Regions from separate parts of the Pseudoalteromonas sp. SG43-4 genome, predicted to be linked through region 3. Evidence: predicted binding sites of a transcription regulator. Region 3 holds the regulator's gene; each other region holds the start of a gene.

Region 1 (4,213 bases), on a different contig from region 3:
CCCAATGCGGGCGATAGGTGATCATAATTGTTATAGCCATGCCGTTGAGCATTGCTTCAGGAAACCAAATTATGGCACTTAAATAAACGTAGTTATCTGCAAGTTCTTGCCAATTGTATTGCCCTATAGCTAAGTAAAATAGAGCACCTAGGCTTATTTTTATACAGGCTATAAACCCTGCAGTTATAAACGCACAAACAAATATATAAACAAAAAAATGACGAGGTAAATACTGGTAACTAATTATAAAGCCAAGGTAGCTTAGTAAAATAGGAATAAACGCACCAATAAGCAGTTGTACTGGTAACAGTTCAAGTTCAATTTGACCAAAGGCAGCGAGTAGCGCTGTGGCAAGTAGGCTACTTAAAATAGTCAATCGCCAGCCTAAAATTAATGTAGCAGCCGTAACACCAAGGATGTGTAAATCAAGGCCAGTTAAAATGCCAGCCTTTATTCGCCAAAGCACTGCAAACACTAACGCACATGCAAGAACTCCAGTTTGACGGGCTGGCGTATTAAGCAATGTTTTATATGTTTTTTTATCAAAGCTTAGTAGGGCAATAATAATTACAAGGGCCCAAAGTAGCCCTTGTATTGTTATGCTGAGCATAGTAATTACTTAAATGTTGACCATATAGGGGCATGATCTGAGGGTTTTTCAATACCGCGCAGTTCGTAGTCAATACCAGTATCTATACAGCGTGCTGCAAGCTCATTAGTTGCAAGTACTACATCTATTCGAAGCCCTCGGTTATCTACAAACCCTTTAGAGCGATAGTCAAACCACGAATATTGATCGTCTGTTTCTGGGTTTTGTTCTCTAAAGGTGTCTTTAAAGCCCCAATTAAGTAATGTTGAAAGCCATTCACGCTCTACCGGTTGGAAAGAACACTTACCCGTTTTTAACCAACGCTTTGCATTAACTTCGCCAATCCCAATATCTAAATCGGTGGGTGATATGTTGATATCGCCCATAACAATGACGTCTTGATCAGGGGTGTGGTTGGTTTCAAGGTGTGTCATCAAATCTTTATAAAATTGTCGTTTATAAGGAAATTTAGTTTCGTGATTAATATTTTCACCTTGTGGGAAATAGCCATTCATGACGGTAAGGTCGCGACCGTTATCTTGTTCAACAGTGACGCTTATCATGCGTTTTTGCGATTCCTCTGTATCGGTAGCAAAGCCTTTTAAGACCGATTTAGGCTCTTTTTTGCATAACATAGCTACGCCATAATGGGCTTTTTGGCCATGAAAGTAGACGTGATATCCCATTTTTTGTACATCTTCTAGTGGGAATGCTTCGTCATGAACTTTAATCTCTTGCAAACCAATAACGTCTGGTTGATGTTTGTCGATAATTGCTTGTAATTGGTGAAGACGAGCACGCAGACCATTGATATTGAAAGAAATCACTTTCATAAAATTTACCTTAAAATTGGATCTATTTAATGAATTAAATTGTATCAGTAAATACGCGTACATAACATGACTGAAATGAGAAAATAGCTGCACAAATGTTGATCAATTGGTGAGTAAAGTTTAAACATTGTAAATGCAGTATTAATTTTTTAAATAAATAAAAAATTCAATTGAACTTAACTTTATTGAATATATAATGCGCGAAATTCACTTGTTTAGCTCGTTCAAATAGGATCTCTCATGAAAACACAACTACTTTTAGCTACTGCTTTATTAGCATCTGCAACTGCTTCAGCACAAAGCAATACTTACTTCAGTCAAGATAATAAAATTGAGTCTAAGTTATGTGTACTAAGCGCAAACGAAGGCTTTAGTGTTGCTCGTAAAGAAGCTGCTCAGCACGGTGTTTACTTATCTCGTTTTTCTAAAAGCATTTTATGTAATGGTGAAGATATTCGCGATATTGCTAAAAAAACGACATTAAGCAACGCATCAGTTGAGAAAGTAGAAGTATTTGCAAAAGACGCTCAACAAGAAACTCAATTATGTATGACGGCTTTAAAACAAGGTTTAGCACCTGTTCGCCAAAAAATTGGTAACTTAAACTCATTAAAATGTAATGGTCAAAACGTTACTGAGTTTGTTAAACGCTACCAAAACGCAGCAATCTAATTATTAGCTGAACTATATAACTAAAATTGAGATACCTGGTTTTTTACCGGGTATTTTTTTGCAAAAATTACAAGGTTGTTTGCAAAGCTTGCAAGCTTAACTTGTTGAAACTGTTCAATAAATGCACCAACCAAGATTAAGTTGTTGATTCTTATAAGTTAACTATTATTGGCATTGGATTTGTATTAGTTAAAGTGACATTTAATTAATTACGAAGGATACGTCATATGAAAAAGTTAACATTAGCAGCCACTATTTTAGCATCATTAAGCCTAGCGGCTTGTTCATCTAATCAGGGTCTTGAAAGAATAGACAGTGACTTTGCAAGTTTAGATAATGACAGCGATGGCTACATCTCAAAAGTTGAAGCTGATGACGATAGCATTTGGGGCCATTTTTCAAATATTGATACCAATATGGATAACGAAATTAGCCGCAAAGAATTCAACACTTACATGAAGTTAAACAATGGTAAAGTAGCCACTGATTCTGAAGTAAGTGAGTCGGCATTTAAAGCTGAAATCGCTAAATTCGATAAAATTGAAAGCAGCTTTTCAAGCTTAGATAACGACAGTAATGGCTATATTTCGGTAGTTGAAGGTAACGACGATGATATTTCAAATCACTTTGGTTACATGGATAAAAACCAAGATAAGCGCATCAGTAAAAGCGAGTTTATGGGTTACATTAAAAAATACGGTAACGCAGTAGCTGAAGATGATGCATTAGAAGCCATTAAACACAGCTAATATTTGTTGTTTTAAAGAGTAAATTAGAAGCCAGTGATAATCACTGGCTTTTTTGTATTTAAAATCTAGTTATTTAGTAGATATATTTTCCTAGTTTGGCGTTGTTCTGTCATAATAGATGGCTGTGTATTTTTATTTGTTAAGAGTGTGTATGGCGGGTCGGCGAATTAGTGATGAACAACTAGTTGAGATCATTGAAGCAGCTATTTTTGTTGCAGATAAGCCTGTGAGTAAACGCCACCTTAAAGATACTGTATTAATAGATTTAGCTATTTCTATGGCGCGAATAAACGACGCAATAGATACAATACAAGAACATTTTCAAACTCGTGGTATTCGCTTAGTTGAAGTTGGTAGTGGGTATCGTTTTCAGGCATGTAGTAGTTTAAGCCCTTGGTTAAATAACTTGTGGCAAGAACGTGCACCAAAATACTCACGTGCTTTACTGGAAACATTATCACTTATTGCATATAGGCAGCCCATTACGCGCGGTGAAATTGAGCAAGTAAGGGGTGTTACTACGGGTTCGAATATTATTAAAACCCTACTCGAAAGAGAGTGGGTTAAAGTGGTAGGGCATAAAGAGGTTCCGGGTAAGCCGGCTTTATATGCAACTACTAAACAATTTTTAGATTATTTTTCGTTAACTGGACTTGAAAACTTACCTGCGCTGCCAACAGAGCAGCAAAGTAAAATTAACCAGTTATTGAGCGATCCTTCTGTGAGAGAACCATCCGAATGAGTATTATACAAGGTGAAAAGTTACAAAAAGTCTTAGCCCGTGCAGGCGTAGGCTCACGCCGTGAAATGGAAAAATACATTGATGCAAACCGCGTTAGTGTAAACGGTAAAGTGGCAAAGTTAGGAGACCGTGTTGAAGAAACCGATTTGATTCGTGTTGACGGGCACACTGTAAAGATTGAAGAAAAAGCAGATAGAATCTGTCGTGTGATTATGTATAACAAACCCGAAGGTGAGTTAAGCACACGTAAAGATCCAGAAGGGCGTCGTACAGTATTTGACCGACTTCCTCGTATTGATGGTGAGCGTTGGATTGCGGTTGGCCGATTAGACGTTAATACTTCGGGTTTGATGCTCTTTACTAATGATGGTGAATTAGCTAACCGCTTGATGCACCCAAGCTATGAAGTAGAGCGTGAATACTCTGCGCGTGTATTTGGTGAAGTAACCAATGAAACGGTTAAAAACTTACTACGTGGTGTTGAGCTTGAAGATGGTCCAGCCAAATTCACGACTGTAACCCCTATGGGTGGCGAAGGCGTTAACCGCTGGTTTAACGTAACGTTAAATGAAGGACGTAACCGTGAAGTACGTCGTTTATGGCAGTCTCAAGATGCGGAAGTATCTCG
Region 2 (4,213 bases), on a different contig from region 3:
AGAGCGCCTTCAATGCAGCAGCTTTACTTTAATAACGTAAGCACACAATTTGTTGTTGATACTAATGGTAATTTAGTTGCAGAAGAAGTTGGTACATTTAGAAATGATTCAACACTTGCGCAAAGTTTAGGTATTCCAAAACTTAAAGAAGAAAAATCACAAAACCGTAGTTTAGGTATTGTGTATAACGTTACCGATAATATTAATGTAACCGTTGATTACTACTCGATTGATATTGACGACCGTATTGTAATTAGTGATCGCTTAGGTAAAGGGTTATCTACAAGCCTTGATGCAGCACTAAATAGTGCAGGTGCTGGCGTAGGGCAGTTTTTCTTAAATGGTGCTGATACAGAAACTCGTGGTGTTGATTTTGTAGCAACGTGGAACACTGAAGGTTTAGGCGGCACGCTTGATTTTACACTTGCAGCTAACTTTACCAAAACAGATGTTGTATCGTTGTTCTCTCCTGCTGGCTCAAGCCTTGAGACGGTAAAAGTAGAAGATATATTCTCAGCTGAAGACATCTCTATTATAGAAGAGTGGCAACCAGAGGACCGTATTAACTTAAGTGCACTTTATCAACGTGATGATTGGACTGTTAACCTGTCACTTAATCGTTTTGGTGAATACACAGTAGAAGATGGTGGTCGTCAAACGTATGGCGCAGAAATTTTAACTGACGTTAAAGTTAACTACTTCGTTACTGAAGATTTATCAGTAAATATTGGTGCAAATAACTTGTTCGATGTTTACCCAGATAAAAATGAAATAGGCAACTCTCGCTCAGGTACTATTGTGGATGCTAGTGGCAACACAGTAATAAGTAGCTCAGGTGTGTTTGACTACTCACGTCGTTCGGCTCCGTTTGGATTTAACGGTGCTTACTACTACGTAGGTGCAGAATACCGTTTTTAATTAATAACCTTCCTTTTTTTATTTAACTCAAAGGGCCGTAAGGCCCTTTTTTTGGTTTTAGCTTGGGCTGATTTCATTTAGAAATCAAACTTATTGGATAATCATCGTATTGCTTAATATTATTCATTACATTCATTAAAGTATTATGTGTACTGTTTTCGTCTGCGGTTATAAGTACCGAACTTATTTCATATTCAGCCGCGAACATAGCTAAGTTAGTCGCAACTTGCTCTAAATCAATTAACCTCCCAGAAAAATATACTCCGTTACTTTCATCAATTCTAAATAAAGCATTTTTAACAGGATTATCTATTTGAGGGCTGTCGAGTGGTCGGTTTAATTCAATAGCCACAGATTTTACAAAAGATATAGTCACAATAAAGAAAATTAGCACAGCAAAAATAAAGCGTGGTTAAATAAATATTCTAATAATATTAAATATTTGTACTAATTATGTATTTAAAATGTGGCGAAATAAGGTGGTATTTATACCGATCTGCTCAAAAATGGGTCTATTTAGCATCGTTATAATGTAATTCAATTTGTTAAATTGCTTAAAAAACTATGTAGGTTGGTATTAGAGGTAATAAAAAACCCAGCTCGAGGCTGGGTTCTAGTTATGCGCTATGTCAGCTTAATGTTTTTGCATACGGCTCATTTCTGCATGGCAGCTTTGCATTGTTAATAATGTTTTAGCCAGTGCAGCTTCGCAGTCAGCTGGTTGCGGTTTATCCATTGCTGCTTTAATTTCTTCAAGGGTTTTATCTTCTACCTCTTCAAGCTCTTTTACATACGTGCTGTCGTTGTGTGAGGTGAAAGTAGTCAATAGGGCTGTGTACGCACGTCGTGCTTCAACTGCGAAAGATGAGCCATCTTCGCGTTCGCCTTTTTCATTAATTGCATATGGCTGCAAGCGCTCAACACTCACTTTTCGGGCATCTATCATACGCTGAAAAAGTGCACCAATAGCAGGGTCTTCAACTTTTTCCTGTGCTTTTTGATAAAAATCGATGCCGCTGTTCATAACTTGAATGATGTCAGTAATATGATTTACTTCTGATCCTTGATGGGTGTTCATAATGACCTCTTTTATTAAATGAATGTATAGTTCAATTTAATAAAAGCAATGTACGTTCCACGTTTTTATTTTTATGTAGTTATTTGATTTTATTGATTTAATTTTATTACAGGAAGAGGCTAAGTTAATGAGGAAAGTATTAACCTAGCAATTTTTACATTATATTGTGTAATAAAGTTATTTTAGCTCTTCAGCTACTTCAGCTACTTTTTGGCGTAACCAGATATGGCTCGCATCGCGATGCAGCAGTGGGCTCCAAATCATATCAAGCTCAAAAGGAGGAATTGGAAACGGTGGCTCTAAAATTTTAAGCCCCGGATCATCTAAATATATATTTGCGGCTTTTGAAGGAAGGGTCGCAATCAAGTTTTTCTCTTTAGCTAAATGAATCGCTACATGATAGTTACGCGTAAAAGTGGCAATGTTACGATGTTTACCAAAGTGGGCAAGTGCTTCGTCAACCCAGCCGAGTTTTTGCACATCTTTAGGGTCCATGCCCACACCTACACCAAAACCTGTTTTACTCACCCATATATGGCGTGCTTTTAAATAGCTGTCAAGGCTAAAGTTTTCAATTATAGGGTTATCGGCTTTTACTAAGCAGCAAAAACTATCTTTCCAAATACGTTTATGATGAAAAGACTGCGGTAAGTTTTCAAAACGGTTGATTGCCATATCTACTTTACCGTTTTCTACATCATGAAAGGTGACATCACTTGGTGTGAGTATATCTAAAGTAGTATCGGGGGCTTCTTCGTGCAATTTACTTAAAAGCTTTGGTGCTAATGTACTTGCAGCGTAATCACTGGCCATTATTCTAAACACACGCTTACTTTGGCTTGCCTCAAATTCTCGATTAGGTGCTAGAGTTTCTTCAAGGGTCATTAAAATGCCACGAATAACGGGTTGTAACTCCAAAGCACGCTCGGTAGGTACCATACCATCGCTGGTACGAACTAAAATAGGGTCGTTAAATAAGTTACGAAGACGTTTAAGGCCATTACTCATTGCAGGTTGCGTTATACTCAATTGATTAGCAGCGCGTGTTACGTTGCATTCTCGCAGCAATGTATCGAGGTAAACGAGTAAATTTAAATCTATTTTGCTTATATTCATTGTGTGTGTCCTTTAGCGCTTACCAGTGGTGAATAAAGCGCTGTGCTGTCGGGTATGGGTAAATATGACTTACCTGACCATTTTTTATATTTTGTTGTGCCTGCTTCCAAAAGCTAACATCTATAAGCTCAGGATGAGTGCTGAGTAAAAACTTTTTATACATAGGGTTTGGCATTACAAATGTACAAAGTTGCTCAGGAAATACGTCCTGTGGTGCAACAGAGTAACTTTGTTCATCCATTAAATAGTCGTCATAGCTCTTTGCTTTTGGTAATGCTCTAAAGTTCATATCGGTTAGATATTGGACTTCATCGTAATCGTAAAAAATAATACGTTTGTGCTTACTTACACCAAAGTTTTTTAAGAGCATATCACCAGGGAATATATTAACAGCAATCATTTCTTTTAGGGCTTGCCCATATTCTTCAATTGCGTCGGCGACACTTTCTTCATCAGCATTTTCTAAAAACAAGTTAAGAGGTGTCATGCGCCGTTCAATATACAAATGCTTGATGATCAACCAATCGCCCTCAATTATCATTGATGAGCCAATTGTTTTATGTAATTGCGCAAGTAAATTACTATCAAAACGCGCTAAAGGAAATACGACGTTAGAATACTCGATGGTATCGGCCATTCTGCCAACGCGATCATGATTTTTTACCAGTTGATAACGCTTTAATACGGTATCACGGCCAAAGGGTTTACTCTCACCAAATTTGTCTTTTATTACTTTAAAAACATAGCCAAATGAGGGGAGGGTAAATACCATCATCACCATACCGGGAGTCCCCGGTGCAATTGTAAACTCATCACTAGAGTGAGATAAATGATTTAAAAACTCTCGGTAAAACTCAGTTTTACCCTGCTTATGAAAACCCACTGCGTTATAGAGCTCAGCAAGTGTTTTGTTTGGCATAAGTTGATTTAAAAACCGAACAAGTGCTGAAGGTGCGTGAGTCTCTACCATAAAGTAGGCGCGGGCAAAGCCAAAAATAACACGCATTTGAGATGACTTAGTTAAAAGTGCATCTAAATATAATCCGTTATCTTCATCGTGTAATACAGCGATTATAAAGGGCTGAACCCCACTTTTTGAAA
Region 3 (4,213 bases):
CCTATGCATAGTCGTGCTAGATTAGGCATAGGCTACTTACCACAAGAGTCATCGATTTTTAGAAAGCTGACTGTTTATCAAAACTTAATGGCCATTTTAGAAACGCGCAAGGAACTAAATAAACAAGCCAGAGAAGACACGCTCAATAACTTATTAGATGAATTTAGCATACAACACATTCGTGATAGCCAAGGTATGGCATTATCGGGGGGAGAACGTCGTCGTGTAGAAATAGCACGAGCGCTGGCAGCAGATCCTAAATTTATATTACTGGATGAACCGTTTGCCGGTGTTGACCCTATTTCGGTATTAGATATAAAGAAAATAATAGAACATCTTAAAAATCGTGGGATTGGTGTATTAATTACCGACCATAACGTAAGAGAGACCCTTGATGTTTGTGAAAAAGCCTACATTGTTTCTCATGGGGAGCTGATTGCATCAGGTACTCCAGAACACGTATTAAATGATAAAACAGTACGCGATGTTTACTTAGGCGAGCAATTTAGGCTGTAACATTTACGCCATGTCTTTAAGCATCTGCTAGTATTAATTATAACAACATAAAAGGATTGTTAGAGATACATGAGGCAATCACTACAGCTGCGCATGGGCCAGCAACTTACAATGACTCCACAGTTGCAACAAGCTATTCGTTTGTTGCAACTCAGTACATTGGATCTCCAGCAAGAAATACAAGAAGCTCTCGACAGTAATCCACTATTAGAGGTTGAAGAGGCAGACTATTCCGAAGACGCTGCTGGTAAAAACGAGCAAAAAGCTGATACCGATGACATAACTGTTAGCGCATCTGCTGATGATGCTCCGAGCGAATACGAACAAGATACTGGTGAAGCACTTGCAAAAGACACGCTAAGTGACGACATGGCTATGGATGTCAGTTGGGATGAGTACATGAGTGCAGCTCCTGCAGCCTCATCAGGTCCAATGCCTGAAGACGAATCAATATACCAAGGCGCCTCTACTGAAACGCTCCATGAGTATTTAATGTGGCAATTACAACTAACGCCATTTAGCCCTACAGACGAAGCTATTGCTATTGCTATTGTAGAAGCTGTCGATGATTCAGGTATTTTAACACTAAGCTGCGAAGAGATTTTAGAAAGCTTTAATCAAGAAAACGAAGATGATAACGAAGTCGAACTTGATGAAATTGAAGCGGTATTAAAACGCATCCAACTGTTTGATCCTGTTGGTATTGCTGCACGTAGTTTACAAGAGTGTTTGTGTATTCAGCTTAATCAATTTGATAAAGAAACACCTTATATTAATGAAACGAAAATGATTTTAACCGAGCATATTGATCTATTAGCAGCTCGCGACTATCGTACATTAATGAAAAAAACTAAGCTCAAAGAAGAAGAGCTTAAAGAAGTAATGACACTAATACATACTCTCAACCCAAAACCTGCAGATACTATTGTAAGGGAAGAATCTGAGTATGTTATTCCTGATGTGTCAGTTAAAAAAATTAAAGGCCGCTGGGTTGTCGAATTAAACCCAGATAGCATGCCTAAAATTCGTGTTAATAGCCAATACGCGGCAATGTCTCGCACTGTAAAATCAAGTGGCGACAGCCAGTTTATTCGCTCACATTTACAAGAAGCTAAATGGTTTATTAAAAGCTTAGAAAGTAGAAACGACACGCTATTAAAAGTTACTAATTGTATTGTTAAGCAACAACAAGGCTTTTTTGAACATGGCCCTGAAGCCATGAAACCAATGGTTTTAAATGATGTTGCTGAAATGGTAGAAATGCACGAATCGACAATTTCTCGCGTAACTACTCAAAAGTACATGCATACACCCCGTGGTATATTTGAGCTTAAATATTTTTTCTCAAGCCATGTAAGTACTGAAAACGGTGGTGAATGTTCATCTACAGCAATACGTGCGCTTATCCGAAAATTAATCGCAGCAGAAAACTCAGCAAAACCATTGAGTGATAGCAAAATAGCGGATATATTGGCTGAGCAAGGAATTAAAGTAGCGAGACGTACAATCGCAAAATACCGCGAATCTCTTGCTATTCCACCGTCAAATCAGCGTAAAAGTCTGATTTAAGACGCTAAACTAAGAGGGTAATGCTTATGCAACTAAACTTAACTGGTCGTCACGTAGAATTAACCGATTCACTAAGAGACTATATTAATACTAAATTTGCGAAGCTTGAAAGACACTCTGATCATATTAATAATGTTCATGTCATTCTCGATGTAGAAAAATTAAATCAAAAAGCAGAAGCCACAATACACGTAAGCGGTGCTGAGCTATTTGCCTCTACAGAACATCAAGATATGTATGCCGCTATTGACTCGTTGATCGACAAGCTCGATCGCCAAGTAATCAAACACAAAGAGAAGCTTGCTCGACACTAATATGATGAAATTAAGTTCACTTATATGCCAGGACTGCAGCAAAGCTGCGGTCCTTTTTAATAGCAAAAAAAGAATTTTAGAGTTCATTAGCGAACTTGCTCACGACAAACTTCCGTATTTACCGCAACAAGATATTCTTAATGCTTTAATGAGCAGAGAGAAATTAGGTAGTACAGGTATAGGACGTGGCATTGCTATTCCTCATGGAAGAATGAGCGGTGCAGAAGAGCCTTTGGCTTTAGTGCTCGTTAGCGAAACTCCAATAAACTTTGATGCAATCGATAATCGCCCTGTTGATATTTTTGTCGCACTCATCGTACCAGATGGCGATAACCAGCAGCACTTAAAGACTCTAGCAACCATTGCTGATAAACTAAACAACAAAGATTTTTGTAAACAGTTACGCAGTGCAAAATCTGATACTGAGCTTTACCAAGTTATTGTCGATCAATCATAGTTTTATAAAGGGTGTTAAATGGAGTTAATTATCATAAGCGGCCGTTCCGGTTCTGGAAAGTCGGTTGCTTTGCGCGTTGTAGAAGATTTAGGTTATTATTGCGTAGATAATATTCCAGTAAACCTACTACCTTCATTAGTTCGCAGTGTGTCTGATAGCTACGATAAAATTGCTGTTAGCATAGATGTGCGCAACATCCCTAAAGAACAAGATGAATTTAACGATATTCTTGAATACTTACCAGGCTTTGCAAACCCTACGTTATTTTATTTAGATAGTGACGATCAGACATTGATCAAACGCTTTTCTGAAACACGCAGATTACACCCACTATCAATAGACTCGTTGCCTCTTGATTTAGCCATCAAAAAAGAAAAAGAATTACTTGATGTATTAACCACTCGCGCCGACTTTATGATAGATACGACTGATTTAAGTGTTCATCAACTCGCTGAATCTATTCGTGAAAAGATTTTAGGTAAAAAAGATAAGCAACTGATTGTCACATTTGAATCATTTGGTTTTAAACACGGTATACCAAAAGAAGCAGACTACGTATTTGATGCACGCTTTTTACCAAATCCACACTGGGAACCAGAGTTGAAGCCTTTAAATGGGTTAGATCAACCGGTTAAAGACTATTTAGCTAATCACAGCATAGTGCAAAAATTCACATGGCAAATTCAAACATTTGTACAAACGTGGTTACCGCATTTAGAACGAAATAACCGCAGTTATTTAACCATTGCTATTGGGTGTACAGGTGGGCAACATCGCTCTGTGTATTTAGCGCAAACTATCGGTGAAAGTTTTGCAATGACACATCCCAATGTAAAAATTCGCCATCGCGAACAAGAAAAATAATATAGCTGAATAATCACCTGTTCAGCTTAGGTAGAGTAAGTTATGCATTGTGAAGATACCTTTTTAATAAAAAACAAATTAGGCTTACACGCCAGAGCAGCTACTGTGCTTGCGCAATTAGCAGTACAATTTGATGCTACAATCACATTATTCCAAGATGACAAAGAAGCAGCAGGCGATAGCGTACTTGCATTAATGTTACTTGAAAGTAGCCAAGGAAAAGAAGTTAAAGTTGTTTGTAAAGGCCCTGATTCTGAGCAAGCTTTACACGCTGTTGGAGAATTAATAGCACAACGCTTTAATGAACAAGAATAATCTGTTTTATAAAAACAATATTCGCATTACTAGTGCTTCAATTAAAACAGATATATAAAATAAATAGGTTAGTAACGCCAGTTAACTCACCTCCCCCCATAAAGTAATATAACAATTTATAAAGGACGCCAATGCCAGAAGCTTTTGAACAAGATTATCCACTACAGCAACTAAAGCA

What was found. The regulator sigma-54, encoded in region 3, starts transcription at its own class of promoters, with help from an activator protein. The targets are predictions, from matches to a motif close to GTTGGCACGNNNNTNGNNT.
Region 1: H5160_RS01675 (EF-hand domain-containing protein) is a predicted target of sigma-54. The motif match lies at 2,262-2,280, and genes of this name have one in related genera.
Region 2: H5160_RS17300 (PA2169 family four-helix-bundle protein) is a predicted target of sigma-54. The motif match lies at 2,040-2,058, and genes of this name have one in related genera.

The regions. Positions count from the first base shown of each region.
Region 1 covers NZ_JACJFB010000001.1:383,275-387,487, reverse strand. Annotated here, with positions in the region: gene H5160_RS01690 (energy-coupling factor ABC transporter permease) at 1-610, opposite strand, end outside; gene xthA (exodeoxyribonuclease III) at 616-1,422, opposite strand; gene H5160_RS01680 (hypothetical protein) at 1,663-2,094, shown strand; gene H5160_RS01675 (EF-hand domain-containing protein) at 2,322-2,843, shown strand; gene scpB (SMC-Scp complex subunit ScpB) at 2,995-3,585, shown strand; gene rluB (23S rRNA pseudouridine(2605) synthase RluB) at 3,582-4,213, shown strand, end outside.
Region 2 covers NZ_JACJFB010000021.1:62,094-66,306, forward strand. Annotated here, with positions in the region: gene H5160_RS17290 (TonB-dependent siderophore receptor) at 1-918, shown strand, start outside; gene H5160_RS17295 (biopolymer transporter ExbD) at 992-1,312, opposite strand; gene H5160_RS17300 (PA2169 family four-helix-bundle protein) at 1,553-1,996, opposite strand; gene H5160_RS17305 (LysR family transcriptional regulator) at 2,174-3,112, opposite strand; gene aceK (bifunctional isocitrate dehydrogenase kinase/phosphatase) at 3,132-4,213, opposite strand, start outside.
Region 3 covers NZ_JACJFB010000002.1:283,064-287,276, reverse strand. Annotated here, with positions in the region: gene lptB (LPS export ABC transporter ATP-binding protein) at 1-516, shown strand, start outside; gene H5160_RS03305 (RNA polymerase factor sigma-54) at 586-2,085, shown strand; gene hpf (ribosome hibernation promoting factor) at 2,112-2,399, shown strand; gene ptsN (PTS IIA-like nitrogen regulatory protein PtsN) at 2,404-2,856, shown strand; gene rapZ (RNase adapter RapZ) at 2,875-3,720, shown strand; gene H5160_RS03285 (HPr family phosphocarrier protein) at 3,763-4,035, shown strand; gene mgtE (magnesium transporter) at 4,167-4,213, shown strand, end outside.